DNA from 2 places in the Kosakonia sp. YIM B13571 genome. Region 1 is predicted to be linked to the other one. Evidence: predicted binding sites of a transcription regulator. Region 1 holds the regulator's gene; the other holds the start of a gene.
What was found. Region 1 encodes sigma-54, which starts transcription at its own class of promoters, with help from an activator protein. Its sites were predicted from a motif close to GTTGGCACANNTTTCGCTNT; they were not measured.
Positions count from the first base shown of each region.

Region 1 (15,289 bases):
GAATGAGGAAATGGTTTCGCGGCCCGCTGAAAGCCACCGTTAAACGCATTGCTCTGCGGGTGTTGTTCGTACTGGCGCTCTTCTGGGGTGGCGGCATTGTGTTGTTCAGCTTCCTGCCGGTGCCTTTTTCCGCCGTGATGGTGGAACGTCAACTGGGCGCGTGGTTTAGCGGTGACTTTGGCTATGTCGCGCATTCCGACTGGGTCGGTATGGATGACATTTCGCCGTGGATGGCGCTGGCCGTTGTAGCCGCTGAAGATCAGCGTTTTCCCGATCACTGGGGGCTGGATTTTAGTGCCATTGAGAAAGCGCTTTCGCATAACGAGCGGCATGAGAACCGCATTCGCGGCGCGTCGACGATTTCACAGCAGACGGTGAAAAACCTGCTGTTGTGGGATGGAAAAAGCTGGGTGCGTAAAGGGCTGGAAGCGGGGCTGACGCTAGGGATGGAAGCGGTGTGGACCAAGCGGAGGATCCTGACCGTTTACCTTAATATCGCTGAGTTCGGGGATGGAGTATTTGGTGTCGAGGAGGCCTCGCAGCGCTATTTCCACAAACCGGCAAGCCGCTTAACTATGTCGGAAGCGGCACTACTGGCCGCGGTATTGCCAAACCCGATTCGTTTTCAGGCCGCTGCGCCATCTGGCTATGTACGCAGCCGCCAAGCATGGATCCTGCGCCAGATGCGACAGTTGGGCGGGGAAGCGTTTTTACAGAGCAACAAGCTGTACTGAATTAATCTTCGTCAAATCCGGCGTTAAACAGCGCAATCACTGCCGCCAACGCTTCTTCTTCCTGTGGGCCGCTGGCCTCTACTTCAATTTGCCGACCTTTCGCAGAATCCAGCATCAGCAACGCAATCACGCTGCTGGCTTCTGCTTCGGTACCTTCATCGTTGCGTAGCAGCACTTCCGCATCGAAGCCCTGCACCAGTTCAAACAGTTTCATGGCCGGGCGCGCATGCATTCCCAGCTTATTGGTGATCTCAACGATTTGTTTTACGGTCATGTTTTGCGTTTTTCCAGCGTACGGTGACGGGATTGAACGTTCTTACCGCGCGAGCGGAAATAATCCGCCAGTTGTTCGGCGACGTAGACGGAGCGGTGTTTACCACCGGTACAACCGATAGCCACAGTCAGATAACTACGGTTGTTGGTCTCCAGCATCGGTAGCCACAACTCGAGATAACTCCGCGTTTGGTAGATAAAATTATGCACTTCCGTATGTCTGTCGAGGAACGCCGCAACGGGTTTGTCGAGGCCGGTCATCGGGCGCAATTTAGGATCCCAGTGCGGGTTCGGCAGGAAACGAACGTCGAAGACGTAATCTGCATCAATAGGAATACCGTGCTTGAAACCGAAGGATTCAAAAACCATGGTCAGTTCACGCTCGCGCTTACCTAACAGGCGTGTACGCAGCATTTCTGCCAGTTCATGCACCGACATTTCCGACGTGTCGACAATCAGATCCGCACGGGAACGCAGCGGTTCCAGCAAGTTACTCTCTTCGTCAATCGCGCTTTCTAGCGACAGGTTTTTGCTGGAAAGCGGATGTAGGCGACGCGTATCGCTGTAACGGCGGATTAACGTGTTGCGATCGGCATCGAGAAACAATAACTGCGGTGAAAAGGCATCCGGCAGATTGCTCATTGCCTGTTCAAAAATTTCCGGTGACTCCGGCATATTTCGCACATCGATACTGACGGCAGCGGAAGTTTGGCGCTCGGCAAGCGTCTGCGCCAGCTCGGGCAGCAGCACGACTGGCAGGTTGTCGACGCAATAAAAACCCATATCTTCCAGGGCGCGCAGAGCGACGGATTTCCCTGAACCCGAACGACCACTGACGATCATCAGGACCATGAACCATTTCTCCTCAGTACGACTGATAAAAAGGTTTCCTTCCCGTTACGCATCGTCGCTTTCACCTTCCGTCTGCGTGATGATTTGATACAGCTCTTCATCACTTTGCGCGCTACGCAGGCGCCGGCAGATGGTTTTGTCCGCCAGCCTTTTGGCGACCAGCGAGAGCGTATGCAGATGCGTTTTGGTTTGATCCGCTGGTACCAACAGGGCAAACAGCAGATCGACAGGCTGATTATCGATAGCGTCGAAGGCAATGGGCGTTTCGAGTTGCACAAAAACGCCAACGGCGCGAAGCGTGTCTTCTTCAAGCTTACCGTGAGGAATGGCGATACCGTTTCCAATGCCGGTGCTGCCCATTTTCTCGCGCGTAAGAATCGCTTCAAAGACGACTTGTGGCGGTAAGCCTAACTGTTTTGCCGCCAGTTCACTGATGATTTCCAGAGCACGTTTTTTACTTTGGCAGTGAACGCCGCTACGGGTACATTCCTGGTTAAGGACATTGCTCAATTGAAGAGCGGAATCGTTATTCATCATAATTTCACCTGAGCGATGCCAGAGCCAGCCACCCTACCGGGTTACGGTAGGGTGCAACGCACCAGACGGACGCTCGGACAATTAGTGTTGTTTCAGTTTATCTTTATGCTTCGTGAGCTGCCGCGCCAGTTTATCTATTAAACCGTCGATAGCAGCGTACATATCCTGCCCTTCCGCACTGGCATGCAACTCGCCGCCATTGACATGGAGCGTCGCATCCGAGGTGTGAGTCACTTTCTCCACTTTCAACACAATATAGACCTGATTAATCCTTTCGAAATACTGTTCAAGCTTGGCGAATTTATTGGTCACAAATTCACGCAGAGCATCAGTGATCTCGACGTTTTGTCCTGTGATGTTAAGCTGCATAGTGTCTTCCTTATCGGTTGGGTCAAACCAGCTGTTTACGCTGATTCGACGGCGGAATGGATAAAGATTCTCGATACTTCGCAACGGTACGCCGCGCCACCATAATTCCTTGATCGGAAAGCAGGGTCGTCAGCTTACTGTCGCTCAGCGGTTTTGCAGGGTTTTCTGCGGCGATCAATTTCTTCACCAGTGCGCGAATAGCGGTAGAGGAGGCTTCGCCACCACCTTCGGTATTTACATGGCTGGAGAAGAAATACTTCAGCTCGAAAATGCCGCGAGGACTGTGCAGGTACTTCTGGGTCGTTACACGAGAAATTGTCGACTCGTGCATCTCGACGGCCTGGGCGATATCGGCCAGCACCATCGGTTTCATAAATTCTTCGCCTTGTTCAAAGAAGGCCTGTTGCTGTTCAACAATGCAGCGGCTAACGCGCAACAGCGTGTCGTTGCGGCTCTCCAGGCTTTTGATCAACCACTTCGCTTCCTGCAAATTGCTACGGATGAACTGGTTGTCGGCATCGTTACGTGCGCCGCCGCCCATTGAGGCATAATGCTGGTTGATTTGCAGGCGCGGAATGCTGTCGGAGTTCAGCTCCACCGTCCAGCGACCGTTATGTTTGCGCACCAGCACATCTGGAATCACATATTCTGGTTCGCCGGTCTGGATCGACTGTCCTGGGCGCGGATCCAGAGACTGGATCAGGTTTACTGCCTCTTTCAGCACCTCTTCTTTCAGACGCGTCACGCGCATTAGGGTGCGGAAATCGTGATTGGCGAGGAGATCCAGATGATCGCTAATGATAAGCCGGGCTTCTTCGCACCACGGTGTCTCTTTGGCGAACTGCGAGAGTTGGATCAATAGGCAATCGCGCAGATCCCGCGCGGCAACGCCAACGGGATCAAAGCGTTGAATGCGTTTAAGCACCGCCTCGACCTCATCAAGCCCCACGTCATCATTGCCCATGCTCTCCAGCACCTCTTCCAGCGAAACGGTGAGATAGCCTGTTTCGTCAACGGCATCGACAATGGACGTTGCGATAGCACGATCGGTGTCAGAGAAGGGGGTCAGCCCTACCTGCCACATCAAGTAATCCTGCAGTGACTGCGTGGTTTCGCCCTGATAGATAGGCAATTCGTCGTCGATGTAGTCGTGGCTACTGCCGGAAGGAGTCCCGGCAGTGTAAAGTTCATCCCAGCTGGCATCCAGCGGCAACTCATCCGGCATCTCTTTTTGTTCGAGAGCGTCAACGGTATCCAGACCGTCATTTTCCTGAACCTGCTGGCTATCGACTTCCTCATGAAGGTCAGTTTGTTCCAGCAATGGATTACTCTCCAGCGCTTGCTGAAGTTCCTGCTGAAGTTCCAACGTGGACAACTGCAGCAGACGGATGGCCTGTTGCAGTTGTGGCGTCATGGCTAGCTGTTGGCTGAGCCTTAGTTGCAAACCTTGCTTCATATTCAGAGCAGCACTCTCCGACAAAAAATGTCAATAAACCCTACCCTATCAGAGTCTGAAGTCTTCCCCAAGATACACGCGCTTAACGTGTTCGTCTTCAAGGATTTGCTGCGGTGTTCCATGCGCAATGAGATGCCCCTGGCTGACGATATAAGCACGTTCACACACTGCCAGCGTTTCACGAACGTTATGGTCAGTAATCAGTACGCCCAACCCGCTATCACGCAGGTGCTCAATGATACGTTTGATATCGATAACGGAGATCGGGTCAACGCCGGCAAAGGGTTCATCCAGCAGGATAAATTTCGGATTCGCCGCCAGCGCGCGGGCAATCTCCACACGGCGACGTTCGCCGCCAGAGAGTGATTGGCCCATGTTGTCGCGCAGATGCTCAATGTGGAACTCTTCCATCAGCTCATTGGCGCGATCTTCGCGTTGCTCTGAGGTCAGGTCATCGCGGATTTGCAGGACGGCCATCAGGTTATCGTAGACGCTCAGGCGGCGAAAAATCGAGGCTTCCTGGGGAAGATAACCAATACCGCGGCGTGCACGCGCATGCAGCGGCAGCAGGCTGATATCTTCATCATCAATAATGATGTTGCCAGCGTCGCGCGACACAATACCCACCACCATATAGAAGGTCGTTGTTTTCCCTGCGCCGTTAGGGCCAAGCAGCCCGACGATTTCGCCAGAGTTGACGGTCAGACTGACATCCTCAACTACGCGGCGGCCTTTATAAGCTTTGGCGAGATTCTTTGCAGTTAATGTTGCCATAACGAATTAGTTACTCTTTTTTTGCGCCGGAGCCGGGGTTTGTTTGTTGCTCTTATCTTGCAACTGCGACGGTACCAGAACGGTGGTCACGCGTTTGCCTTTTTCGCTGAACGCCTGCATTTTCTGCTCTTTCACCAGATAGGTGATTTTGTCTCCGGTGATATTGCTATCCAGCTGTTCCAGATAGGCGTTACCGGTCAGCACCACGAAATCTTTTTCCAGCTCGTAATGCATCTGCGAGGAGTGGCCTTTAACGGGTTTGCCATTGTCCTGCATTTGGTAAAACGTCGCAGGGTTGCCGTAGCCGTCAATGATCTCTTTACCTTGCTGACCACCCGGACGGGTAACGACGACTTTGTCGGCATTAATTTTAATCGTCCCCTGGGTTACCACGACGTTGCCGGTGAAGGTCACAACGTTACCCTGCATATCCAGCGACTGCTGATCGGAGTCGATATGGATAGGTTGATCGGTATCCCCGGTCACGGCGAGCGCCGGAAGCGCGGCGGCCAAAAGCGTGGTGGCCAATACAAGATTAAGGCTGCGTTTGTTTGTTTTGAATTTCATAGGAGCTTCTAACCTTTTCAATCAGCTCGGCGTTTTTGCTGCGTAAATTGCCGCGCATTTTCAGGCCGGTGGAATTAAATGTTGTACCGTACAACGTGACCTGATCATTCGAGGTAACATCCTGCGTTACCAGGTTAATCTGGGCGTTATCCGTGGTGATTTTTCGCAGCTGGGCGTCCGCCGTCAGCGCATTGACTTCAACATGTCCATAAAGATAAAGCATTTTGTCATCGGTTAGCTTCGCTTTGTCTGACTTTATCGACCAGGTTGGAACCTTATCCTCGTCGAACGTTGTCAGTATTGGCTGCGCGAACCAACTCACACCTTCAGCAGAAAAGTATTCCACGTTCTGCGCGATAAGCCGGTAGTTAAGCGCCCCTTCCGGGCTATAAACCGCCGTATCCGTATGTTGGCTTTTATAAGTCGGGTCGGCATTGTTGGTGGCGACCGGATTCGGATCATCCTGAGTCGTCAGGTTGATCCCTATCAGGATCAGTGCGGCCAGCGCCAGCAGAATGATGACCCAACGTCTGGTTTTACTCATATCGATTGCCCTTTGGCCTCATCCAGCTTGCCCTGCGCCAGCAACAACAAATCACAGACTTCACGAACTGCGCCTCGGCCGCCATTAATGCGCGTAACGTAATCTACGCGTGAAAGCAGCAGCGGATGAGCATCAGCAACGGCAACGCTCAAACCAATTTCCGCCATCACTGGCCAGTCGATCAAATCATCGCCTACATAAGCCACTTGATCGGGGGTGAGCGCCAGTTTTGCCACCAGTTCGCGGTAAGCGAGCAGTTTATCCGACTGACCTTGATACAAGTGCTTAATCTTCAGGGTTTCGCAGCGATCTTCCACTAGTTTAGCTTTTCGCCCGGTAATTATGGCAACCTCAATGTCGGAAGTAAGTGCACAGCGGATCCCGTAACCATCGCGAACGTTGAACGCTTTCAGCTCTTCTCCGTTATTGCCCATATAGATGAGCCCATCGGATAACACGCCGTCCACATCCAGAATTAACAGGCGTATTTTTTCCGCTTTCGCCATAACTTGCGTGCTTACCGGCCCATAACAGGTCGCAAGCGACGCGCCAGCATTACTCATTCGTATGTCCTTCTTTACACTACGCCAGCGCGCAGTAAATCATGCATATGTAACACACCCAGCAACTGGTCGCCATCGGCCACCAGCACGGAGGTAATGTGACGGGATTGCATCAGATTCAGCGCATCCACTGCCAGCGTGTTAGGCCGTACTCGAACACCACCGGGCGTCATGACGTCGGCAATGCCCATGCTGCGGACATCGCCGCCCATATCGAACACGCGGCGTAAGTCACCGTCGGTAAAGATGCCTTCGATCTTCATCAGATCATCGCAGATAACCGTCATGCCCAGGTTTTTACGCGTGATTTCAAGCAGCGCATCGCGCAAGCTGGCGTTTTTGCTGACATGGGGAATTTCATCGCCGGTGTGCATGATGTCATTGACGCGCAGCAACAGTTTGCGGCCCAGCGCGCCGCCGGGATGAGATAAGGCGAAATCTTCCGCTGTAAAACCGCGCGCTTTCAGCAACGCAACTGCCAACGCATCGCCCATTACCAGTGCCGCCGTGGTGCTGGAGGTTGGAGCCAGACCCAGCGGACAGGCCTCTTTGGGAACCTTCACGCACAAATGAATATCTGCGGCGCGCGCCATGCTGCTTTCTGGTCGGCTGGTCATGCAAATCAGCGAAACTTTCAATCGCTTCAGCACCGGGATTAGCGCGAGGATCTCGTTCGACTCCCCTGAGTTTGACAGCGCAATGACCACATCTTGCGGGCTGACCATCCCCAAATCACCATGGGCCGCTTCGCCCGGATGCACAAAGAAAGAGGGGGTTCCGGTGCTGGCAAATGTGGCAGCCATTTTTCTACCGATATGGCCTGATTTGCCCATTCCCATCACCACCACTTTTCCGGCGCAATAGAACATTTTTTCGCACGCCTGCGTGAAATCGGCGTTGATGTACTGATCCAGCTCTGCGAGGCCTTCACGTTCAATTTCCAGGACGTCTTTACCTGCTTGTTGAAAGTCAAAACCCGGCTGCAAATCTATTTGCGACATAATGCGTATCCGATTATCCAGTCAAAAGCGGCGACAGCCAGTAGAGCAGCGCCAGCCATACGATAAACCCGCCGAACAACAGTGCACCGACACCTCTGCTGATTTGCTTACGTCGCCAGCAAATCAGGGCAAAAAGGGCACTGACCAGCAACATCACGCCATAATCACGCGTAAAGGCTATCGGGTTAAAGTCGCCCGGCGCAATCAGCGCGGGCAAACCCAGCACGAGAGCAATGTTAAAGATGTTTGAACCAATAATATTGCCAATGGCGATATCGTCTTCACCTTTGCGCGCACCGGCAATCGCTGTCGCCAGTTCAGGCAGGCCAGTACCGATAGCAATAACCGTCAGGCCAATGGTCAGCTCGCTGATAGCAAAGTAGTTCGCTACCACTGTTGCGTTATCCACCACCATACGCGTTGCCATCGGCATAATAATTAATGCTACGCCCAGCCAGAGGAACGCGACCGAAAGGCTGCCGTCTCTCGGCAACTCCGCCAACTGCTCTCGGGTGAGACTGTCGTTGCCCTGGCGCTCTGCCAGGCGGGCAATTTTAACAATGAACACCAGCCATAGCACGGCTAATAACAGTAAAATAATGCCGTCAAAGCGGCTGAGGTGCCCATTGTACAACACCACGCCTGCCAGCAGGCTGGCTACCAAGGTTAACGGCAATTCGCGACGCAGAATATCGGAATGTACGGTAAAAGGGTGTAAAAGAGCGGCGACGCCGAGGATTAACAAGATATTAGTGATGTTAGAGCCGATCGCAGTGCCGATAGCCAGATCCAACTGGCCATGCAGGGATGCGGCAACGGAGGTGATTATCTCGGGCAGAGAGGTACCGATGCTTACAACGGTCATGCCGATGATTAAAGGCGGTACGCCGAATGTGCGGCAAAGGATCGAAGCAGCGAACACCAGACGATCGGCACTGTAGACCACTAAGAGTAAACCAATTATCAATAGCGCTGTCGCTAAAAGCATCTAACATCCTTTCTTCAGGTATAATCCGCCGGCTCGCAGGCTGCCATGCCGGGTAAAACCGGGAGTTCCGCGTAGCGTAATGATTCCTAATTTTGACTTTATGCGGCTCAAAAGTAAAACAAATGCCAGCTTTCGCTAACCTCAGCAGGTAATATTCTGTAAAAATGTTGGGTTCGTGATGTTATCAAGCGTCATGCTTGTGGCCGACGAGGCTTATAAGGAAGAGGAAATGAGCCAGACTGTGGCGAATTTGGTCGATGTTCGTGGCGTCAGCTTCTCCCGCGGCAGCCGCCCAATCTTTGACAATATTTCACTGACGGTACCGCACGGTAAAATCACCGCCATTATGGGACCTTCAGGGATCGGCAAAACGACGCTCTTGCGTCTGATCGGTGGACAGATTCCGCCTGATGGCGGTGAGATTTTATTCGATGGCGAAAACGTGCCGGGGATGACCCGTTCGCGTCTGTTCACCGTACGCAAGAGAATGAGCATGCTGTTTCAGTCTGGCGCGTTGTTTACCGATATGAACGTTTTTGACAACGTTGCCTATCCTTTGCGTGAGCACACTCGGCTGCCCGAGCCGTTGCTGCGAAGCACGGTGATGATGAAGCTGGAAGCGGTAGGGCTGCGCGGTGCGGCGGACTTAATGCCATCAGAACTCTCCGGCGGTATGGCGCGACGCGCCGCACTGGCACGAGCAATTGCGCTGGAGCCGGACCTGATCATGTTCGATGAACCTTTTGTTGGCCAGGATCCTATTACGATGGGAGTGCTGGTGAAGTTGATCTCCGAGCTGAATAGCGCGCTGGGCGTCACCTGTATTGTGGTTTCCCATGATGTTCCTGAAGTGCTGAGTATTGCTGACTACGCCTATATTGTGGCTGACAGGAAAATTGTTGCCCACGGCAGTGCGCAGGGGCTGCAGGAGAACAGCGATCCGCGCGTGCGTCAGTTCCTGGATGGTATTGCCGATGGCCCGGTTCCGTTCCGCTACCCTGCGGGTGATTATCAGACCGATTTATTAGAAACAGGGAGTTAAGACGCTCATGCTGCTAAATGCACTGGCATCGCTTGGGCACCGCGGGATCAAAACGATCGCGACGTTCGGGCGCGCTGGTTTGATGCTCTTCAACGCGGTGGTGGGTAAACCCGAATTCCGCAAACACGCGCCGCTGCTAGTTCGCCAGCTTTATAATGTCGGCGTTTTGTCGATGCTCATTATTATTGTTTCCGGCGTGTTTATCGGTATGGTGCTTGGTCTGCAGGGTTACCTGGTGTTGACCACCTACAGCGCGGAAACCAGTCTTGGCATGCTGGTGGCGTTGTCGCTGCTGCGCGAGCTGGGGCCAGTTGTCGCCGCGCTGTTGTTTGCTGGCCGTGCGGGTTCTGCATTGACTGCTGAAATTGGTTTGATGCGTGCGACCGAGCAGCTTTCCAGCCTTGAAATGATGGCGGTTGACCCGCTGCGACGCGTGATTTCGCCGCGATTTTGGGCGGGAGTCATCTCGCTACCGCTGTTGACCATTATCTTTGTCGCCGTCGGTATTTGGGGCGGTTCGCTGGTTGGCGTTAACTGGAAAGGTATTGATACGGGCTTTTTCTGGACCGCGATGCAAAACGCCGTTGAATGGCGGATGGATCTGGTTAACTGTCTGATTAAAAGTGTGGTGTTTGCCATCACTGTGACCTGGATTGCGTTATTTAATGGTTATGATGCGATCCCGACTTCTGCCGGCATTAGCCGGGCGACAACACGCACCGTTGTGCACTCCTCGTTGGCCGTGCTTGGCCTTGATTTTGTGCTCACCGCACTGATGTTTGGGAATTGAGTTCATGCAAACGAAAAAAAGTGAAATTTGGGTCGGTGTTTTCCTTGTGCTAGCGCTGCTGGCAGGACTCTTTATCTGCTTAAAAGCGGCGGATGTCGCCTCAATGCGCACCGAACCGACTTACCGTGTCTATGCCACCTTTGACAATATTGGCGGTCTGAAAGCACATTCGCCGGTGAGAATTGGCGGTGTAGTGATCGGGCGCGTTGCGGATATCTCTCTCGATCCCAAAACCTATCTGCCGCGTGTCGCGCTTGATATTGAAGAGCGTTACAACCAGATCCCGGATACCAGCTCGCTGGCGATCCGCACTTCCGGGTTGTTAGGTGAGCAGTATCTGGCGCTGAATGTTGGCTTTGACGATCCGGAGATGGGAACTTCTATGCTTAAAGAAGGAAGCACCATTCAGGATACCAAGTCCGCCATCGTGCTTGAGGATCTTATCGGACAATTCCTTTACAACAGTAAAGGCGGTGACAATAAGAATTCAGGCGATGCGGCAGCCCACGATGCAAGGAATACTCAAGCCGCACCGTCTGCTGGCCAGACGAATTAACGAGGAGAATTGACGCATGTTTAAACGTCTATTAATGGTTGCCCTGCTGGTGATTGCACCGCTGGGTGCTGCGATGGCGGCCGATCAAGCTAACCCTTACGCCGCAATGAAAGATGCGGCACAGAAAACCTTCGATCGCCTCAAAAATGAGCAGCCAAAAATCCGTGCGAACCCGGACTACTTGCGCGATGTTGTCGATCAGGAACTGCTGCCCTACGTGCAGGTGAAATACGCTGGTGCGTTGGTGCTGGGTCGTTATTACAAAGAAGCGACGCCCGCGCAGCGCGAAGCCTATTTCGCTGCATTTCGCGAATACCTGAAACAGGCATACGGCCAGGCGCTGGCAATGTACCACGGCCAGACCTACCAGATTGCGCCGGAGCAGCCGTTGGGCGATGCGACGATTGTGCCGATCCGTGTGACCATCATCGATCCGAATGGTCGTCCGCCGGTGCGCCTGGATTTCCAGTGGCGTAAAAACACGCAGAGCGGCAACTGGCAGGCTTATGACATGATTGCCGAAGGGGTGAGTATGATCACGACCAAACAGAACGAGTGGAGCGATCTGCTACGCACCAAAGGCATCGACGGTTTAACCGCCGAACTGCAATCTATTTCCCGCCAGAAAATTACCCTGGACGAGAAAAAGCAATGACAGCCAGTCTAAGCTGGGCGCGCGACGGAGACTGCCTGAAACTGTTGGGCGAACTGGATCAGGACCTCTTAAACCCGCTGTGGGAAGCGCGCGTGGAGGCGATGAGAGGGGTAACCTGCATCGACTTACACGGCGTGTCACGCGTTGATACCGCTGGCGTCGCGCTGCTGGTACATCTGGTGGCTCAGGGCAAAAAACAGGGGAGCAATGTTGTGCTTGCCGGAGTGAGTGAGAATGTGTCCACCCTCGCTGCGCTCTATAATTTGCCGCAGGATGTATTGCCTCACTAATTTTTTCAATGCGTTACTACTTAAAGCCCCATCCTTTATATTGATGGGGCTTTTTGCTTGTTTAAGCCGACGCCACTTTCCTCTAAGATGTGTGACTGTTTTCACTATTAGATGATATTTACACCCATGGAAAATCATGAAATTCAGACGGTGCTGATGAACGCACTCTCTCTCCAGGAAGCCCACGTCACTGGCGATGGCAGTCACTTTCAGGTTGTTGCTGTGGGTGAGATTTTCGACGGCATGAGTCGGGTCAAGAAACAACAGACCATTTATGGCCCGCTGATGGAATACATCGCAGACAACCGTATCCATGCCCTGTCGATCAAGGCCTACACTCCAGCGGAGTGGGCGCGGGATCGCAAACTTAACGGCTTTTGAGCGTAGGGGATAAACCCACTGCGCGTGTGAATTCTTAACAGAGATCAGATGAATGGATAAGTTTCGTGTACAGGGGCCGACGCGTCTCCAGGGCGAAGTGACAATTTCAGGCGCGAAAAACGCCGCGCTGCCGATTCTTTTTGCCGCGTTGCTGGCGGAAGAGCCGGTTGAAATCCGTAACGTTCCGAAACTGAAAGATATCGATACCACCATGAAGCTGCTCAGCCAGTTGGGCACCAAGGTGGAACGTAATGGATCCGTGTGGATCGATGCGGGCGACGTCAATGTTTTCTGCGCACCGTACGAGCTGGTGAAAACAATGCGCGCATCTATTTGGGCGCTGGGGCCGTTGGTTGCGCGTTTTGGTCAGGGGCAGGTCTCTCTGCCTGGCGGTTGTGCGATTGGCGCGCGTCCGGTGGATCTGCACATTACCGGCCTGGAACAACTGGGCGCGGAGATCAAGCTGGAAGAGGGCTACGTCAAAGCTTCCGTTAATGGGCGTCTGAAAGGCGCACATATTGTGATGGATAAAGTAAGCGTTGGCGCGACAGTAACCATTATGTCTGCCGCGACGCTGGCGGAAGGTACGACTATTATCGAAAATGCCGCCCGTGAGCCGGAAATTGTTGATACGGCAAACTTCCTCAATACCCTCGGTGCAAAAATCACCGGTATGGGAACCGATCGCATCACCATCGAAGGGGTGAAACGTCTGGGTGGCGGAGTTTATCGCGTCCTGCCTGATCGTATCGAAACCGGGACTTTCCTGGTCGCGGCGGCGATCTCTGGCGGTAAAATTGTCTGCCGTAACGCCCAGCCCGATACGCTTGACGCGGTGCTGGCTAAGCTGCGTGATGCTGGCGCGGATATTGAGGTTGGCGAAGACTGGATTAGCCTTGATATGCATGGTAAGCGCCCGAAAGCAGTGAACGTGCGCACGGCTCCGCATCCGGGGTTCCCGACCGATATGCAGGCGCAATTCACGTTGCTGAACCTGGTGGCTGAAGGTACGGGAGTTATCACCGAGACTATCTTCGAAAACCGTTTCATGCATATCCCTGAGCTGATCCGTATGGGTGCTCATGCGGAAATAGAAAGCAATACAGCGATTTGCCACGGTGTAGAAAAGCTCTCCGGTGCGCAGGTCATGGCAACCGATTTACGCGCCTCTGCAAGTCTTGTGCTGGCGGGTTGTATTGCGGAAGGAACCACCATCGTTGATCGTATCTATCATATCGATCGTGGCTACGAGCGTATTGAAGATAAACTCAGTGCGCTTGGCGCGAATATTGAGCGCATCAAAGGCGAATAAGCCTGTCTGCTGAACGGTAAGAAGGGAGCCTTGGCTCCCTTTTTTTCTATCGCCTGTTCTGGCAAGCAAGGGGAGCTGCTACTTGCATGGCCGCTTATTTTTCCTCCCTTTTTTTCCTGATCAGCTTCGTCTTATCGATAAATTCATGGGTGACAGGATCATGGTAACGTGATGGCCAGATAACCCAGGGATCGGTATCCAGCGCACGCGCAATAATCAATTCCCCTTTTGGCCAGGAGCGGGTCAGAGCGTTAGCGAGGGTCGATGAGCTTAACCCGTTTTTACGGGATTCCGCAGCCAGCGATGTTCCTTTCTTACGCAGCCCGGCAATGATATCTGCCTGGTGCCAGTCCATTACTTTTGTTTCCATAACATCTCCCTGATAGAAAATAGGTGTCAATTATTTACGCCAACAACGCTACTTACTATACGCATATGGGAGCGTTTGTTCTGAAAAGCTCATGTAATATTTTGCGTTTTAGGATTATGACAAGGCTTGATATTACTGGTTATTTTTGGTTTTGACGTGGTTTAAAGAAACTTATTGGAACTTTCCCGCGGCAATGCGCGGGAACCTGGAAAGATTAACGATCGCGCTGAACGGCGATGTGGGCAAGACCGACCAACGCTTCGCGCCACGGTGAATCCGGCAGAACATGTAAAGCAGCAATCGCTTTATCCGCTTCTTCTTCCGCACGACGACGCGTCCACTCCAGTGAGCCGCAGGCCGCCATTGCTTCCAGAACAGGTTCCAGAAGGTGTCGGCCATTTCCTTGTTCGATAGCTTCGCGGATCATCTGTGCTTGTTCTGGTGTGCCGTTATGCATGGCATGTAACAACGGTAACGTCGGTTTGCCTTCATTCAGGTCATCGCCGGTGTTTTTGCCGAGCGTTTCACCGTCTGCACTGTAATCAAGCAAATCGTCGATGAGCTGAAAAGCCGTTCCCAGATAGCGACCGTAATCCTGCAACCCTTTTTCCTGCGCTTCCGTACAGCCAGCCAGCAAGCCGGAGCACTGAGCCGCCGCTTCAAACAGACGGGCGGTTTTGCTGTAAATGACGCGCATATAGTTTTCTTCAGTGATATTCGGGTCGTTGACGTTCATTAACTGCAGGACTTCGCCTTCAGCAATCACATTTACGGCTTCGGACATCACTTCCAGCACTTTCAACGAGCCGAGGCTGGTCATCATCTGGAAAGCGCGGGTGTAGATAAAATCGCCGACCAATACGCTCGCTGCGTTGCCAAAGGCCGCGTTAGCGGTGGCTTTGCCGCGGCGCATGTCGGACTCGTCCACGACATCGTCATGGAGAAGGGTCGCGGTGTGAATAAATTCGATTAATGCGGCAATAGTGACATGCAAATTGCCCTCATAGCCAACGGCTCGCGCCGCCAGCACGGCAATCATCGGACGGATGCGTTTGCCGCCGCCGCTTACGATGTAATAACCCAACTGGTTGATTAACTGAACATCCGAGTTGAGTTGTTGCAGAATCGTCGCGTTTACACCCGCCATATCGTGCGCGGTTAACTCATTGATTTTTTCTAAATTCATCGCAAAAGCCGGGCTTTCAGTCCTGTTTACCACATAGCAAAATGGGATA
Region 1 is NZ_JBHZPL010000017.1:56,298-71,586, forward strand. It holds gene elbB (isoprenoid biosynthesis glyoxalase ElbB) at 1-6, shown strand, start outside; gene mtgA (monofunctional biosynthetic peptidoglycan transglycosylase) at 3-734, shown strand; gene npr (PTS phosphocarrier protein NPr) at 736-1,008, opposite strand; gene rapZ (RNase adapter RapZ) at 1,005-1,859, opposite strand; gene ptsN (PTS IIA-like nitrogen regulatory protein PtsN) at 1,905-2,396, opposite strand; gene hpf (ribosome hibernation promoting factor) at 2,478-2,765, opposite strand; gene rpoN (RNA polymerase factor sigma-54) at 2,788-4,221, opposite strand; gene lptB (LPS export ABC transporter ATP-binding protein) at 4,270-4,995, opposite strand; gene lptA (lipopolysaccharide ABC transporter substrate-binding protein LptA) at 5,002-5,562, opposite strand; gene lptC (LPS export ABC transporter periplasmic protein LptC) at 5,531-6,106, opposite strand; gene kdsC (3-deoxy-manno-octulosonate-8-phosphatase KdsC) at 6,103-6,669, opposite strand; gene kdsD (arabinose-5-phosphate isomerase KdsD) at 6,684-7,670, opposite strand; gene ACFX4O_RS23375 (calcium/sodium antiporter) at 7,684-8,658, opposite strand; gene mlaF (phospholipid ABC transporter ATP-binding protein MlaF) at 8,888-9,700, shown strand; gene mlaE (lipid asymmetry maintenance ABC transporter permease subunit MlaE) at 9,708-10,490, shown strand; gene mlaD (outer membrane lipid asymmetry maintenance protein MlaD) at 10,495-11,046, shown strand; gene mlaC (phospholipid-binding protein MlaC) at 11,063-11,701, shown strand; gene mlaB (lipid asymmetry maintenance protein MlaB) at 11,698-11,991, shown strand; gene ibaG (BolA family iron metabolism protein IbaG) at 12,118-12,372, shown strand; gene murA (UDP-N-acetylglucosamine 1-carboxyvinyltransferase) at 12,425-13,684, shown strand; gene sfsB (DNA-binding transcriptional regulator SfsB) at 13,779-14,054, opposite strand; gene ispB (octaprenyl diphosphate synthase) at 14,269-15,240, opposite strand.

Region 2 (15,289 bases), on a different contig from region 1:
ACACGCCTGCAGCCTGACACCGTGGCGGATAATGGTTTTTGACAGCCATGAGAAAGCGGCTTTGCACTCTTCCAGCGCGCCCAAAAACGCAAACGCTTTAATAATCAGGCAGGCATCGCGGATCCACGCGTAGCGATAATCGTAATTCTTCTCGCCGCCAATGCCTTCCGGAATTGAGGTGGTCGCCGCCGCCGCAAGCGCGCCGGTCGGGGAATACCAAAGGAATTTCAGCGCCAGCGCGGAACGCCCAATATGCTCTGTGTAGCGCCCTGCATAGCTCAGGTTTTTACTCCAGTCGCACCAGGCGGCATGGCTGGTTTCAATTCGCGCGTCAATTGCCTCAAGGCTCGGTACTGCCAGCGGCTCTTTCTCGGTCACCAGCAGCGCGACTAACCGCCGCTGGCCCGCTGAAATTTTCATGTGACCGTTAATCTGCTCATCGTCGGCGTCGGTGATGTTGACCTCTTCGCTGGTGCGCAGCATCGCCATTAAATCGGCGATATGGTAGACGTTGCCGTGCGCTGTTTTATTCATCCATGGCGAACAGGTTTCTGCCCGTGTGCCGAAACGGACTTTCAGCGCTAATGCCACTTCGCCTTCCAGACCGTCAATCCGGCGCGCCAACTCGCTCCACGGCAAACGTCCGGCGAGCGTACTGTTAATGGATTCGGTGAGTAACACTTTGCCGCTGGCGGTAGTAAAAGTGGTTTCCAGCACGTTGCTGTCCTGCCTGTAGCGCCGCGTAACGGTGTAAGGTTGCTGCGGTTCTAGCTGAAAAAAACCGCCAATCTCCGGGTCGAGCAGGCGGTCAAACAGCGGCGGGGAATCGAGGTTTGGCGCGCACCACCAGTCGATTGAACCGTCGGGGGCGATGAGTGCAACCGAGCGCCCTTCACCAATCGCGGCGTAATCGCCGGGTTCGGCAAAGCCATCCTCCCGCACAGGAGAGTGAAAAATTGTGTTCTTCACGGTGTTGCGATCCTTACCAGAAATGGCCGCCAGACGGCGGCCATACAGAGTGGAATCGGGAGTGAGAATTACAGCGTGCCGGTACCCCCGTCAGAACACCAAACCTGCCCGGAGGTGTAGCTGCTTTCCGCCGAGGCCATGGTGACATACAGCGGAGCAATTTCTACGGGCTGACCTGGGCGGCCCAGCGGCGCGCTGGCACCGAATTGCTGCACTTTTTCCTGCGGCTGACCGCCACTGGACTGCAGCGGTGTCCAGTAAGGGCCAGGCGCAACCGCATTCACGCGGATGCCTTTTTCACCCAATTGCTGCGCCAGCGATTTAGTGAACGCCACGATCGCCGCTTTGGTCTGCGCGTAATCCAGCAGAATAGGGCTTGGCTGGTGGGCCTGCACCGAAGAGGTGTTGATTATGCTGGCACCGCGCGGCAGATGTTCCACTGCGGCTTTGGTTATCCAGAACATCGCATAGACGTTGGTTTTAAAGGTGGCGTCAAAATCTTCCGTCGAGAGCGTCAGAATCGACTCGTTAAACTGCTGGCGACCGGCGTTGTTAACCAGAATATCCAGCCCGCCCAGTTTCGTAACCGCCTCGTTGACCAGCGTCCGGCAAAACGCCTCCGAACGGATATCACCTGGAATGGCGATGGCTTTTCGTCCTTCGGCTTCAATCAGTTGGATCACTTCAGCGGCGTCAGATTCCTCTTCCGGCAGGTAATTAATTGCCACATCCGCACCTTCGCGGGCGTAGGCAATGGCGACCGCCCGGCCAATGCCGGAATCGCCGCCGGTGATCAGCGCTTTACGGCCCGTTAAACGCCCGGAACCCCGGTAGCGGGTTTCACCGTGATCCGGCACAGGTTTCATTTTGCTGGCAAGACCCGGTGCGGGCTGCGGTTGTTCGACAAACGGAGGAGTAGGATAGTGCGGTGCTAGCGTGGTTTTTGGGCTTTGCTCTGCCATGCTTTCTCCTTCAGACGTTGTTGTACACGTCATTAAGCCTGGCATAGATGTGAGCGTTGTCACGCTATCAAGCGGCAAACTGCCGTTGAGAAAAGTCTGTAAACAGGGGGAGAAAGACGGACAACGACGAAATGCGTTCGTGTTGCCCGCCTGGTGTTGCGCGGTGTTTAGTCGAGATCGGCCCCGTTGCTGGCGATCACTTTCTTATACCACCAGAACGATTTTTTACGGCTGCGTGCCAGCGTACCGTTACCGGCATCATCGCGGTCGACATAGACAAAACCGTAGCGCTTGCTCATCTCGCCGGTGGATGCCGCCACCAGATCGATACAGCCCCAACTGGTGTAACCGATAACCGGAATACCATCTTCGATGGCGTCGCCCATCGCACGGATATGTTCGCGCAGGTAGCTGATGCGGTAATCATCTTCTACTTCGCCATTGGCGTTCAGTTCATCTTTCGCGCCGAGGCCGTTTTCCACCAGGAAGAGCGGTTTCTGGTAGCGGTCGTACATCATGTTCATGGTAATGCGCAGACCCAACGGATCGATACCCCAGCCCCATTCGCTGACTTCAATGTGCGGGTTGCGCAGCGATTTCACGATGTTGGCCGCGCTGGTGTTGTTGGCGTTCATATCCGCCGACGCACAGCGTGAGGCGTAATAACTGAAGGAGACGAAATCGACGGTGTTCTTCAGGATTTCGTCGTCACCCGCTTCTTTCACAATGGTGACGCCTTTTTCGCGGAACACGCGCGCGGAGTAGGCCGGGTAGCTGCCGCGCGCCTGCACATCGATAAAGAACAGGTTTTCGCGATCTTTTTCCAGCGCCGTCCACACATCGACCGGTTTGCAGGAGTAGGGATAAAAATTACCACCCGCCAGCATGCAGCCCACCTGGTTTTGCGGGTTTACTTCATGGGCGATTTTCGTTGCCAGCGCGCTGGCAATCAGCTCATGGTGCGCCGCCTGGTATTTCACCTGATCCTGGTTTTCACCCTCTTCGAACACCAGCCCCGCACCGGAGAACGGGCTGTGCAACATGATGTTGATTTCGTTGAAGGTCAGCCAGTATTTCACCAGCCCGTTAAATTCTTCAAAGCAGGTGCGTGCGTAACGGGTGAAAAACTCCACCATTTTGCGGTTACGCCATGAGCCGTATTCGATGACCAGATGCATCGGCACATCGAAGTGGCACAGCGTGACCAGCGGTTCGATATTGTACTTTTTGCACTCTTCAAACACCGCGCGGTAGAACGCTACCCCTTCCGGGTTCGGCGTCAGTTCGTCGCCGTTCGGGTACAGGCGGCTCCAGGCAATCGAGGTACGAAACACCGAAAAACCCATCTCCGCCATCAGCGCGATATCTTCTTTGTAGCGATGATAAAAATCGATCGCCTCGTGGCTTGGGTAGAACTCGTCATCGCGCAGCGTAAAGCGTTTTTCCTGACCCAGTTTCACTGGCAGACGGTTCGCGCCGTGCGGGATCATATCTACAGTGGTCAGCCCTTTGCCGCCCTCCAGATAACCCCCTTCCGACTGGTTGGCGGCAAGCGCGCCGCCCCATAAAAATCCTTGCGGAAATACTGACATGCGTTACCTCGCTTTCTTAAATCAGGCTCGTGCTTCTTTTACATTGACCGGCTCGGCCGCTTGCGGTTTGTTCTCGGTTTCCACGGGAATATCTTCAAACCCGAGCAGCAGCGTCAACACAAATGACAACACTACCGCCAGCGCCATTACGCCGAACACCCAGACAATGGACATGGGGTTAGCCGGGTCGAAGAACTGGACGCTGGTAAATAACCCAGGCGCCGCCATTGAGTGGCTGGCAAGCCCGGCGATACCGGCAACCGCGCCGCAGACAAAACCGCTAATCAAACTGGCAATCAGCGGACGTTTCAGGCGCACCGCCACGCCGTAGAGCGCCGGTTCTGAGATACCGGCCAGAATCGCGGAAGCCGCCGCCGCCATTGCGGTCTGGCGCAGTTCCGGGTTTTTGGTTTTCCAGGCTACCGCCAACGAAGAACCGCCAAGCGACAGGTTCGCACCGATTTCCGACGGCATAACCATGCCCTCTTTGCCGGTTTCCGCGATGGTCTGAATAATGGTTGGGGTAAAGACACGGTGCATACCGGTCATCACCAGCAGCGGCCACAGTGCGCCCATAATGGCAACGGAGAGCCAGCCGAGATAGCCGTGAATGGTGTAGACCAGCGCGGAAATAGCGCTACCGATCCAGATGCCGAGCGGGCCAATCAGCACAATTGCCAGCGGCGCGGCAATCAGCACGATCAACATCGGTTTTAAGAAGTTTTTCGTCACCGCCGGTGTAATGCGATCCACCCAGCGTTCGATATACGACAGGCACCAGGTCATCACCAGCGCCGGGATGACGGTATAGGTGTATTTCACCGCCGTCACCGGAATCAGCGCGAACTCAACGTGCTCGCCCTGCGCGGCTTTCGCCATCAGATCGACAAAACTCGGATGCACCAGCACCCCGGCGATGGCGATTGCCAGCGACATATTGGTTTTGAATTTCACCGCCGCAGACGCTGCCACCATCAATGGCAGGAAGAAGAAGGCGCCGTCGCCAATCACCGTCAGAATCGTCAGTGTGGAAGAGCCTTTTGGCAGCACGCCGGACATCTCCAGCACCATCGCCAGCAGTTTAACCATCGACCCGCCGATGATCGCCGGGATCAGCGGCGACATGGTGCCGATCAACGCATCGAGAATGCCCGCGCCGATGCGGCGCAACGTCAGTTTTTGCTTCGTCTGCACTTCAACCGGCTGCATATCTTGCGGCAGCAGGCTGACCACTTCGCGAAACGCCTGGGAAACCGTGTTGCCGATGATCACCTGGCACTGGTTGTCGTTGCGTACCACACCCATTACGCCGCTGACGCTTTTAAGCGTGGGGGCGTCGATGCGTGTTTCGTCTTTCACCACAAAGCGCAGGCGCGTCATACAGTGCGTTACGGCGGCGATGTTATCGGCTCCGCCCAGCGCGTCCACCACCGAGTGGGCCAGCGCGGCATAATTCTTTGCCATTAAATTTTGTCCTGTTTTATCAATAAGGTACTGCTTCATCGCAACGCCCAGGCGGCCATGAAACATGAAATAGGTAACCGGTTCCACAAAATCATGAATAGTTTCATTGTGTGAAACAAGACATAAAAAGAGGTTATTTTTATAATCGTGATGTTGATCACTAGATGAGGCGCGAGGGAAATGTTGATCTGTCGGGCTTAAGTGTTCCCATCATCGCAACGCCTGAAGTACACTTCGGGTCACGTTTTTTGCAGCGGGAGGATCGATGGCGACAATGCAGGAAGTAGCAAAGCGGGCTGGGGTGTCGAAAGCCACCGTTTCCCGCGTGCTGACGGGCAAAGGGTATGTTGGCGAAGAGACGAAAGCACGCGTCTTTCAGGCCATTACCGAAAGCGGTTATCGCCCGAATTTGCTGGCGCGCAGCCTGGCTTCCAGCAAAACCCAGACCTTAGGGCTGGTGGTCACCAACACTCTTTATCACGGTGTCTATTTTAGCGAGCTGCTTTCCCATGCCGCGCGCATGACCGAAGATAAAGGCCGTCGATTGCTGCTGGCAGACGGGAAACACAGCGCCGAAGAGGAGCGCCAGGCGATCCAGTACCTGCTCGATTTGCGTTGTGATGCGATCATTATTTACCCGCGTTTTTTGAGTGTTGATGAACTTGACGAGATTATCGACAACCATTCGCAACCGCTGGTGGTGCTCAATCGCCGTTTGCGTAAACACGCCAGCCACTGTGTTTACTCTGACCAGAAAGCCTCCAGCATGAGCGTGGTGTCGCGGCTTATCACCCGTGGTCACCGCGATATCGCATTTATCACCGGTTCGCTGGATTCACCCACCGGTATTGAGCGTTTATCGGGTTATAAAGAAGCGCTGGCGCAGCACGGGATCGAGGTGCGTAATGAATTGATAACCGAAGGGAAATGGACGCCAGCCAGCGGCGCGCAAGGCGTGGCGGAGCTGCTTTCCCGCAAGGCGACCTTCACCGCGCTGGTGGCGAGCAACGACGATATGGCCATCGGCGCGATTAAGCAACTGCATGAAAGCCAGCTCGCGGTGCCGCAGCAGGTGTCGGTGGTGGGGTTTGATGATATCGCCATTGCGCCCTTTACCGTGCCGGCGCTTTCCAGCGTGAAAATCCCGGTCACGGAGATGATCAAAGAGACGATTAACCGCTTGATCTTTATGCTTGATGGTGGCGATTTTCACTACCAGCAAACCTTTCCAGGTGAGTTAATTACCCGCGATTCCATCACTGACGGCCCGCACATCTGATCTCGTCAGCTGTCATCGTCACTTCTGTCGATGACAGCCCACTGATTTTATAAATTTCCTTTAATTACAGTTAATTATAATTCTGGCACGCTTTGTGAATACTCCGGCGGGATATCGCCTTTTTCCGGAGGAACTCATGAACCGATTTATTATGGCAGACGCTGCAAAATGCATTGGCTGTCGCACCTGTGAGGTCGCCTGCGTGGTGTCTCATCAGGAAAACCAGGATTGCGCGGCACTCACCCCTGAGACGTTTCTGCCGCGTATTCATGTCATCAAGGGTGTCAATGTGTCGACGGCGACATTGTGCCGTCAGTGCGAAGACGCGCCCTGCGCGAATGTTTGCCCGAACGGTGCTATCAGCCGCGACGAAGGGTTTGTGCATGTGATGCAGGAACGCTGCATTGGCTGCAAAACCTGCGTAGTCGCGTGCCCGTACGGCGCGATGGAAGTGGTAGTGCGCCCGGTTATTCGCCACAGCGGCGCAGGCCTGAATGTGCGCGCTGAGAAAGCCGAAGCCAACAAATGCGATTTGTGCCACCACCGCGAAAGCGGCCCCGCTTGTATGCAGGCCTGCCCGACCAACGCGCTGGTATGTGTCGATCGCAACTTACTGGAACAGATGAGCGCGGAAAAACGTCGTCGCGCCGCGCTGGATGGCGCCGTTTCCCTGGTGTTCTAAACAATCTGAATTTCACTTTTAACAGGTCTGTTACTGATGAAAAAAATTACGAGCGTATGCCCTTACTGTGGCGCTGGCTGCAAACTGAAACTGGTCGTGGATAACGGAAAAATCATCCGTGCGGAAGCGGCCAACGGCCACACTAACCAGAACGAACTGTGCCTGAAAGGCTACTACGGCTGGGATTTCCTGAACGACACCAAACTGCTGACGCCGCGCCTGACCCAGCCGATGATCCGCTACGAAAAAGGCGGCAAACTTACGCCGGTCAGTTGGGATGAAGCGATCCGCTACACCGCCAAACGCCTTGGCGATATCAAAGCGAAATATGGCCCGCGCGCCATTATGACTACCGGCTCGTCACGCGGCACGGGCAATGAAACCAACTATGTAATGCAAAAATTTGCCCGCGGCGTGCTCAACACCAACAACGTCGACTGCTGCGCGCGCGTTTGCCACGGCCCGTCTGTTGCGGGTTTACAGGAAACACTTGGCAACGGTGCGATGAGTAACTCCATCAGCGATATCGAAAACTCCAGTTGCCTGCTGGTATTTGGCTATAACTGCGCCGATTCACACCCGATCGTCGCGCGCCGGGTGATCAAAGCCAAACAGAAAGGGGCGAAAATCATTGTCTGCGATCCGCGCCGCATCGAAACCGCGCGCATCGCCGACCAGCACCTGCGACTGAATAACGGCTGCAACATGGCGCTGGTCAACGCTTTTGGCTATGTGCTGCTGGAAGAGGAACTCTACGACAAAGATTACGTTGCCAGCTTTACAACCGGGCTGGAAGCGTACCGTGAAACGGTAAAAGATTACGCGCCTGAAGCGGTGGAGCACATTACCGGCGTCCCTGCAAAACAGGTGCGTCAGGCAATGCGCACCTATGCCGCCGCACCGTCTGCCACCATTATGTGGGGCATGGGCGTCACCCAGTTCGGCCAAGCGGTGGACGTGGTGAAAGGACTCTCCAGCCTGGCGCTGCTTACCGGTAACCTTGGTCGCGAACATGTTGGCGTTGGCCCGGTACGCGGGCAAAACAACGTGCAGGGCGCGTGTGATATGGGCGTGATCCCCAACCAGTTCCCTGGCTATCAGGATGTGGTAAACCCGGAAGTACGCGCTAAATTCGCCAAAGCCTGGGGCATCGACCCGGCGGTGATGGACGATAAAGTGGGCGTGCGCATTACCGAAGTGCCGCACCTGGCGCTGGAAGGCAAAGTGAAAGCCTACTACATCATGGGTGAAGATCCGTTGCAGACCGAAGCGGATTTAGGCCTGGTGCGTAAAGGCTTTGAAGCGCTCGATTTTGTGGTGGTGCAGGACATCTTTATGACTAAAACCGCCGAGCAGGCCGATGTGCTGCTGCCCGCAACGTCATGGGGTGAGCATGGCGGTGTCTTCACCTGCGCCGATCGCGGCTTCCAGCGCTTTGAAAAAGCCATTGAGCCGAAGTACAACGTCAAGCGCGACTGGGAAATCATCAGCCTGATTGCCACGGAAATGGGCTACCCGATGCACTACGACAACAACCAGCAGATCTGGGATGAGCTGCGCGAGTTGTGTCCGCTGTTCTACGGCGTGACCTACGAGAAAATGGGCGATATGGGGCACATTCAGTGGCCTTGCCCGACGCTTGATCACCCCGGTACGCCATACCTGTATCAGAACAACAAATTCGATACGCCGGACGGCAAAGGCCATCTCTTTGCCGCGCAATGGCGTGCGCCAGCGGAACGCCCGGACGATGAATTCCCACTGGTGCTCTGTACGGTGCGCGAAGTGGGCCACTACTCTTGCCGTTCAATGACCGGCAACTGTGCGGCGCTGCAAACGCTCGCTGACGAACCGGGCTTTGTGCAGATTAGCCCGGCCGATGCCGAGGCGCTCGGCGTGCAGGATCGCCAACTGGTATGGGTTGAGTCGCGACGTGGCAAGGTGATCACGCGTGCGGATGTCAGCGAGCGCGTTAATCACGGCAGCGTGTATATGACTTATCAGTGGTGGATTGGTGCGTGTAACGAACTGACGCAGGATAATCTGGATCCGATTTCAAAAACGCCAGAGACCAAATACTGCGCAGTTCGGGTGAGTGCGATCAACGATCAGCGCTGGGCCGAAGAGTACACTCAGAGCACTTATCAACAGATGAAGAGTCGATTGCTCAATGCAGCAATGCAATGATGACACAGCCAACAGCAACGGTGTCTGTTTGCGCGTGTACGGAAAAGTACAAGGGGTGGGCTTCCGCCCCTTTGTCTGGCAACTGGCGCAGCAGCTCGGGCTGAAAGGCGATGTCTGTAATGATGCGCAGGGCGTGGAGGTTCGGCTGCTCGGTAATGAGCATGAATTTCTCGCCCTGTTGCAGCATCAATGCCCGCCGCTGGCGCGCATTGATATGGTGACCAGCGCGCCGTTTTGCTGGTCTGTTTTACCGCTTGATTTCGCCATTCGCCACAGCGCGGGTGGCGCAATGAATACCCAAATTGTTCCCGACGCGGCAACCTGCCCGGCATGCCTGGCGGAGATGAACGACCCTTCTGAACGCCGCTATCGCTACCCATTTATCAACTGCACCCACTGTGGGCCGCGCTTCACCATTATTCGCGCTATGCCTTATGACCGGCCTTACACCGCAATGGCGGGTTTTCCGTTGTGCCCGGTGTGCGAAGCCGAGTATCGCAATCCGCTGGACCGGCGTTTTCACGCTCAGCCCGTCGCGTGTCATGAATGCGGCCCGGCGCTTGAATGGCGCAGCGGCGAACAGCATGCACAAGGGGAAGCGGCACTACAGGCGGCAATCGCGCTGCTAAAAAGCGGCGGCATTGTGGCGGTAAAAGGCATTGGCGGTTTTCATCTCGCTTGTGATGCAACGAACCAGGCGGCGGTGATGCACCTGCGCGCGCGAAAACATCGCCCGGCAAAACCGCTGGCGGTGATGTTACCCGGCGCAGAAGGCGTGACGGCGCAGGCGCAGCGTTTACTTGCAACGCCCGCCGCACCGATTGTGCTGGTGGAAAAAGAGCGCGTGAGCGGGCTGTGCGAGGCGATTGCTCCCGGCCTTGATGAAGTGGGCGTCATGTTGCCTGCCAATCCGCTGCAACACCTGCTGGCACAGGAGTTACAGCGCCCGCTGGTGATGACGTCCGGCAACCTCAGCGGCAAACCGCCCGCTATCTGTAATGACGAGGCGTTAAGCGATTTGGCGGATATCGCCGACGGTTTTTTGCTGCACAACCGCGATATTGTTCAGCGCATGGATGATTCCGTGGTGCGCGAGAGCGGGGAGATGCTGCGCCGCTCGCGCGGCTATGTGCCGGATGCGATGTCGCTGCCGCCGGGGTTTAACGATCTTCCGCCGCTGCTCTGCCTGGGGGCGGATCTGAAAAACACCTTTTGCCTGTTGCGCGGCAACAGTGCGGTGCCGGGGCAGCATTTTGGCGATATCACGGATGAAGGCGTCGAAGCGCAGTGGCGCAGTGCGCTGCGTCTGATGCTGGATATTTACGATTTTGCCCCGGAGCAGGTGGTGGTGGACGCCCATCCAGGGTATCGCACGCATCAATGGGCCAGCAGTTATGGCCTGCCAGTGCAGACGGTGCTGCATCATCACGCCCACGCCGCTGCCTGCCTTGGCGAACACGGCTGGCCGCTCGAAGGTGGCGATGTCATTGCAATAACGCTTGATGGTATCGGTATGGGCGAGGGCGGTGAATTGTGGGGCGGTGAATGCCTGCGGGTCAATTACCGCGAGTGCGAGCACTTGGGGGGGGTACCGGCAGTGGCGCTCCCCGGCGGCGATTTAGCGGCGCAGCAGCCGTGGCGCAACTTGCTGGCGCAGATGCTGGAATTTATCCCTGACTGGCAACACTATCCGGAAACCGCCGATATTCAGCGGCAGAACTGGCCGCTGCTGGCGCGTGCAATTGAGCGCGGCGTTAATGCGCCGAAAGCTTCATCCTGCGGGCGTTTATTTGATGCTATTGCCTGTGCGCTGGGCTGCGCGCCGCTGCACCTCAGTTATGAAGGCGAGGCGGCTTGCCAACTGGAAGCGCTGGCGGCGAGTGTGGAGTCTGTTGAGCATCCGGTTCAGATACCGCTTTGCGGCACCATGCTAGATTTGGCAGCATTCTGGCGAAGCTGGCTGAACTGGCAGGCAACGCCTGCCGAGCGCGCATGGGCATTTCATGATGCGCTGGCGCAAGGTCTGGCAACACTGGCGCGGCAGGAAGCGACATTGCGTGGGATCCCTGTGCTGGTGTTCAGCGGCGGCGTGATGCATAACCGCCTGCTGAAGAAACGCTTACAGTACTACCTTGCGGAATTTACTTTGCTGTTTGCGCACCAGCTCCCGGCCGGTGATGGCGGCATTGCCTTCGGCCAGGGGCTGGTAGCGGCAGCGCGGGCTATACCGCCAGCGCTTTAAGCAGGGCAAACGCCTCTTTCATTCTGTCTTCGCTGACCACAAACGCACGCAGTTTATCTTCTGTGTCCAGCCCTTTTGCCACCATGCCATCGGCCTCGGTGGCGATATGCCAGCGCAGATCGGTGCGGTGCGTTTCCCCGGCCAGATGCAGCGGCATTAGCGGCGTTTTCACCTTCACCAGCATCGCGGGCAGCACCAGTTGCGTGCTGTTGCCGGTGAGGTTTTTCGCCAGCGTCATTGCGCTCAGTTGAATCGGTTGCAGGAACGGCAGCACCTGGCCGTTAATCTGCGCACAGTCACCGAGTGCGAAGATGTGCGGATTGTTGGTTTGCAGCGTTCCGTCCACCACGATCCCGCGCCCAACCTCCAGCCCGGCGTTCTGCGCCAGCGACACCTGCGGCGACAGCCCGGTGGCGGCAACGACCACATCTGCATCAATGTAGCGATCGTCATCCAGTTGCGCACGCACCCCCTGTTCATGCTCGTCGAGTTGCACTAAACGCGATTGCAGCAGCAGGCGCACGCCCAGCGCCGTCAGGCAGTGTTGCAGGCGACCACTCACTTCCGGCGGCATTAACGAAGGCAGAATACTGGCGGCGTTATCCAGCACGGTCACGGTTTTGCCCGCACGGCGAAAATCCATCGCCAGCTCGCAGCCAATCAGCCCGGCACCTACAATCAGCACGCGGCTGGCATCGCGCAGGGTGGTTTCACAGGCGTGGTACTCCTGCAAGCTATTGAGCGTGAGCATTTTTTCGCGCCCCGGCAGCGGCGGAACGAACGCCTTTGCCCCGGTCGCCAGCACCAGTTTGTCGTATTGCCACTGTTTATCGGCGCTTTTCACCACCCGCGCTTGTGTGTCGATGGCGGTAACAAACGTGTACGGGAACAGCCGCAGATTATATTGCTCGGCGAACTCGCCCGCCGACTGGCGAATCAGATCCTCGGCGCGCTGCGCCTGGCTAATCACATGGCTGAGATCCGGCTTGTTGTAATCTTCCATGCCGTCGGCGGCAATCAGCGTCAACGGTACGGCACTGTCCAGTTTGCGGATGTTTTTCACCAGCGTCCGGGCGGCGAAGCCCGAACCGATAATCACGATGCCTGCGCTCATTTTGCCTCCGTTGCCAGTTCGTCAAACACCTCTTTGCCAAGGGAACATTCCGGGCAGAGGAAGTTGTCCGGCACTTCGCTCCACGGCGTACCGGGTGCGACATCCTGCATCGGTTCGCCTTTTGCCGGGTCATAAATCCACTGGCAAACACTGCACTGCATGGATGGACCGAGATCCGCCGCGGTTGCGGCTGCGCAGGCACAGGTTTCTTGCGCGCTGGCGGCTGGGCTGTTTACCGGCTCCGGCAACGGCGATAGCGCCCACTGGCGGGCAATATCGCGCCCGTGCTGGCGGCAGACTTCCAGCGCGTCGATATCCGGTCGCCACTTCGCTTTCAGGCTGACCGACATCTCAAATCCGGCATCCTGTAAACGGGTTGACAGGCGGTCAACTGCACCGCCGCTCCAGCCGTGGGAGCCAAAAGCGCTGGCGCGTTTATTGCGAAAACGCAGGCCGGTAATCTCTTCAACCAGCCCGGCGATTTTCGGCATCATCACGTTGTTCATGGTCGAGGTGCCAACCAGCACGCCTTTGGAGCGGAACACATTGGTCAGAATGTCGTTTTTATCGCTGCGGGCGACGTTGAAGATTTTTACCGCCACGCGCGGGTCAACTTCGTTAATGCCCTGCGCAATGGCGTCGGCCATCATGCGGGTGTTGTTGGACATGGTGTCGTAGAAAATCGTGATGCGATCTTCCTGGTAATCCGCCGCCCATTTCAGATACAACTCAACAATTTGCGTCGGATTATCGCGCCATACCACACCGTGTGAGGTAGCTATCATATCGACCGGCAAGTTGAAGCCGAGGATCTCGGTGATTTTCGGCGTTACCAGGCGGCTGAACGGCGTGAGGATGTTGGCGTAGTAGCGCTGGCACTGCTCGAACAGTTCCGTTTGATCCACTTCATCATTGAACAGGCGTTCATCGCAGTAGTGCTGACCAAAAGCGTCGTTGCTGAACAGCACGGCATCGCCGGTCAGGTAAGTCATCATGCTGTCCGGCCAGTGCAGCATTGGCGTTTCGACAAAAATAAGCTGTTTGCCGTTGCCGATATCCAGCGTGTCGCCGGTTTTCACCACGTTGAAATTCCATTCAGGGTGGTGATGGTGGCCGTTAATCGAGTCGATGGCGTTATTGGTACAGTAAATCGGGGTGTTCGGGATATACGACATCAGCTCGGTCAGCGCACCGGCGTGATCTTCTTCCGCATGGTTGATCACGATGTAGTCGATCATCTGCAGATCGATTTCGCTGCGCAGGTTCTGCACGAACTCACGGCTAAATTTATGATCGACGGTATCGATCAGCACGTTTTTGCCTTCGCGGATCAGATAGCTGTTGTAGCTGCTGCCGCGCAGGGTTTTATATTCAGTACCGTGAAAGTCGCGAACTTCCCAGTCACGTTGTCCAACCCAGTGAATGTTGTTTTTTACATGAATAGCCATATCAGTTGTCCTGTGCAGTTTTCTCAATTCGATGTATGGCTATTATCAAGTTGCGTGCCAACTTTTTATTTTATTGATTTATAATGATTTTATTTATTTTTTTGAAAAAATAAATTGTCATTATGACTATGATAAATACGGTCAATATGACACTATGCATTGTCAAAAAGACAGTGAGGTAAGTATGAGTTTTTCGCTGAATGTGCTGGCGGGGATCGCCATTGAACTGCAAAGCGGTATCGGTCATGCGGATCGTTTCCAGCGGCTGATCACCACCCTGCGCCAGGTGCTGGAGTGCGATGCCTCGGCGTTGCTGCGCTATGATGCGCGGCAATTTATTCCGCTGGCGATCGACGGACTGGCGCAGGATGTTTTAGGCAGGCGTTTTACGCTGGAAGGCCATCCCCGGCTCGAAGCGATCGCCCGCGCTGGCGATGTGGTGCGTTTTCCCGCCGATAGCGATTTGCCCGATCCTTACGATGGCCTGATCCCAGGCCAGGAGAGCCTGAAAGTGCACGCCTGCGTTGGGCTGCCGCTGTTCGCCGGGCAAAACCTGATTGGCGCGCTGACGCTCGATGGCATGTCGCCGGATCAGTTCGACACGTTTAGCGATGAAGAGCTGCGGTTGATTGCCGCGCTGGCGGCAGGTGCGCTGAACAACGCGCTGCTGATAGAGCAACTGGAGAGCCAGAATATGCTGCCCGGCGCGCCAGCGGCCTTTGAACAGGTGACACGTAGCAAAATGATTGGCCTGTCGGCGGGCATGGAGCAGCTAAAAAAAGAGATCGATATCGTTGCCGCTTCCGATCTGAATGTGTTGATCAGTGGTGAAACCGGCACCGGTAAAGAGCTGGTAGCGAAAGCCATCCATGAAGGCTCGCCGCGCGCGATCAATCCGCTGGTCTATCTTAACTGCGCCGCGCTGCCGGAAAGCGTGGCCGAAAGCGAACTGTTCGGTCACGTTAAAGGCGCGTTTACCGGCGCTATCAGCAACCGTAGCGGCAAGTTCGAGATGGCGGACAACGGCACGCTGTTTCTCGATGAGATTGGCGAGCTGTCGCTTTCGTTGCAGGCGAAATTACTGCGCGTGCTGCAATACGGCGATATTCAGCGCGTCGGCGATGACCGCAGCCTGCGTGTCGATGTTCGTGTGCTGGCCGCTACCAACCGTGACCTGCGTGAAGAGGTGCTGGCCGGGCGTTTTCGCGCCGATCTTTACCATCGCTTGAGTGTGTTTCCGCTTTCTGTACCGCCACTGCGCGAACGCGGGGAAGATGTGGTGCTACTGGCGGGCTATTTCTGCGAACAGTGCCGTTTGCGGCTGGGGCTGGGGAGAGTGGCGTTAAGCCC
Region 2 is NZ_JBHZPL010000014.1:498-15,786, reverse strand. It holds gene ACFX4O_RS21860 (glycoside hydrolase family 15 protein) at 1-969, opposite strand, end outside; gene ACFX4O_RS21855 (SDR family oxidoreductase) at 1,038-1,931, opposite strand; gene ACFX4O_RS21850 (6-phospho-beta-glucosidase) at 2,099-3,523, opposite strand; gene ascF (PTS cellobiose/arbutin/salicin transporter subunit IIBC) at 3,545-4,987, opposite strand; gene ACFX4O_RS21840 (LacI family DNA-binding transcriptional regulator) at 5,253-6,266, shown strand; gene hydN (electron transport protein HydN) at 6,403-6,948, shown strand; gene fdhF (formate dehydrogenase subunit alpha) at 6,985-9,135, shown strand; gene hypF (carbamoyltransferase HypF) at 9,119-11,377, shown strand; gene norW (NADH:flavorubredoxin reductase NorW) at 11,358-12,491, opposite strand; gene norV (anaerobic nitric oxide reductase flavorubredoxin) at 12,488-13,939, opposite strand; gene norR (nitric oxide reductase transcriptional regulator NorR) at 14,124-15,289, shown strand, end outside.
Region 2: the regulator sigma-54 is predicted to act here: its motif matches at 13,982-14,001, upstream of norV (anaerobic nitric oxide reductase flavorubredoxin).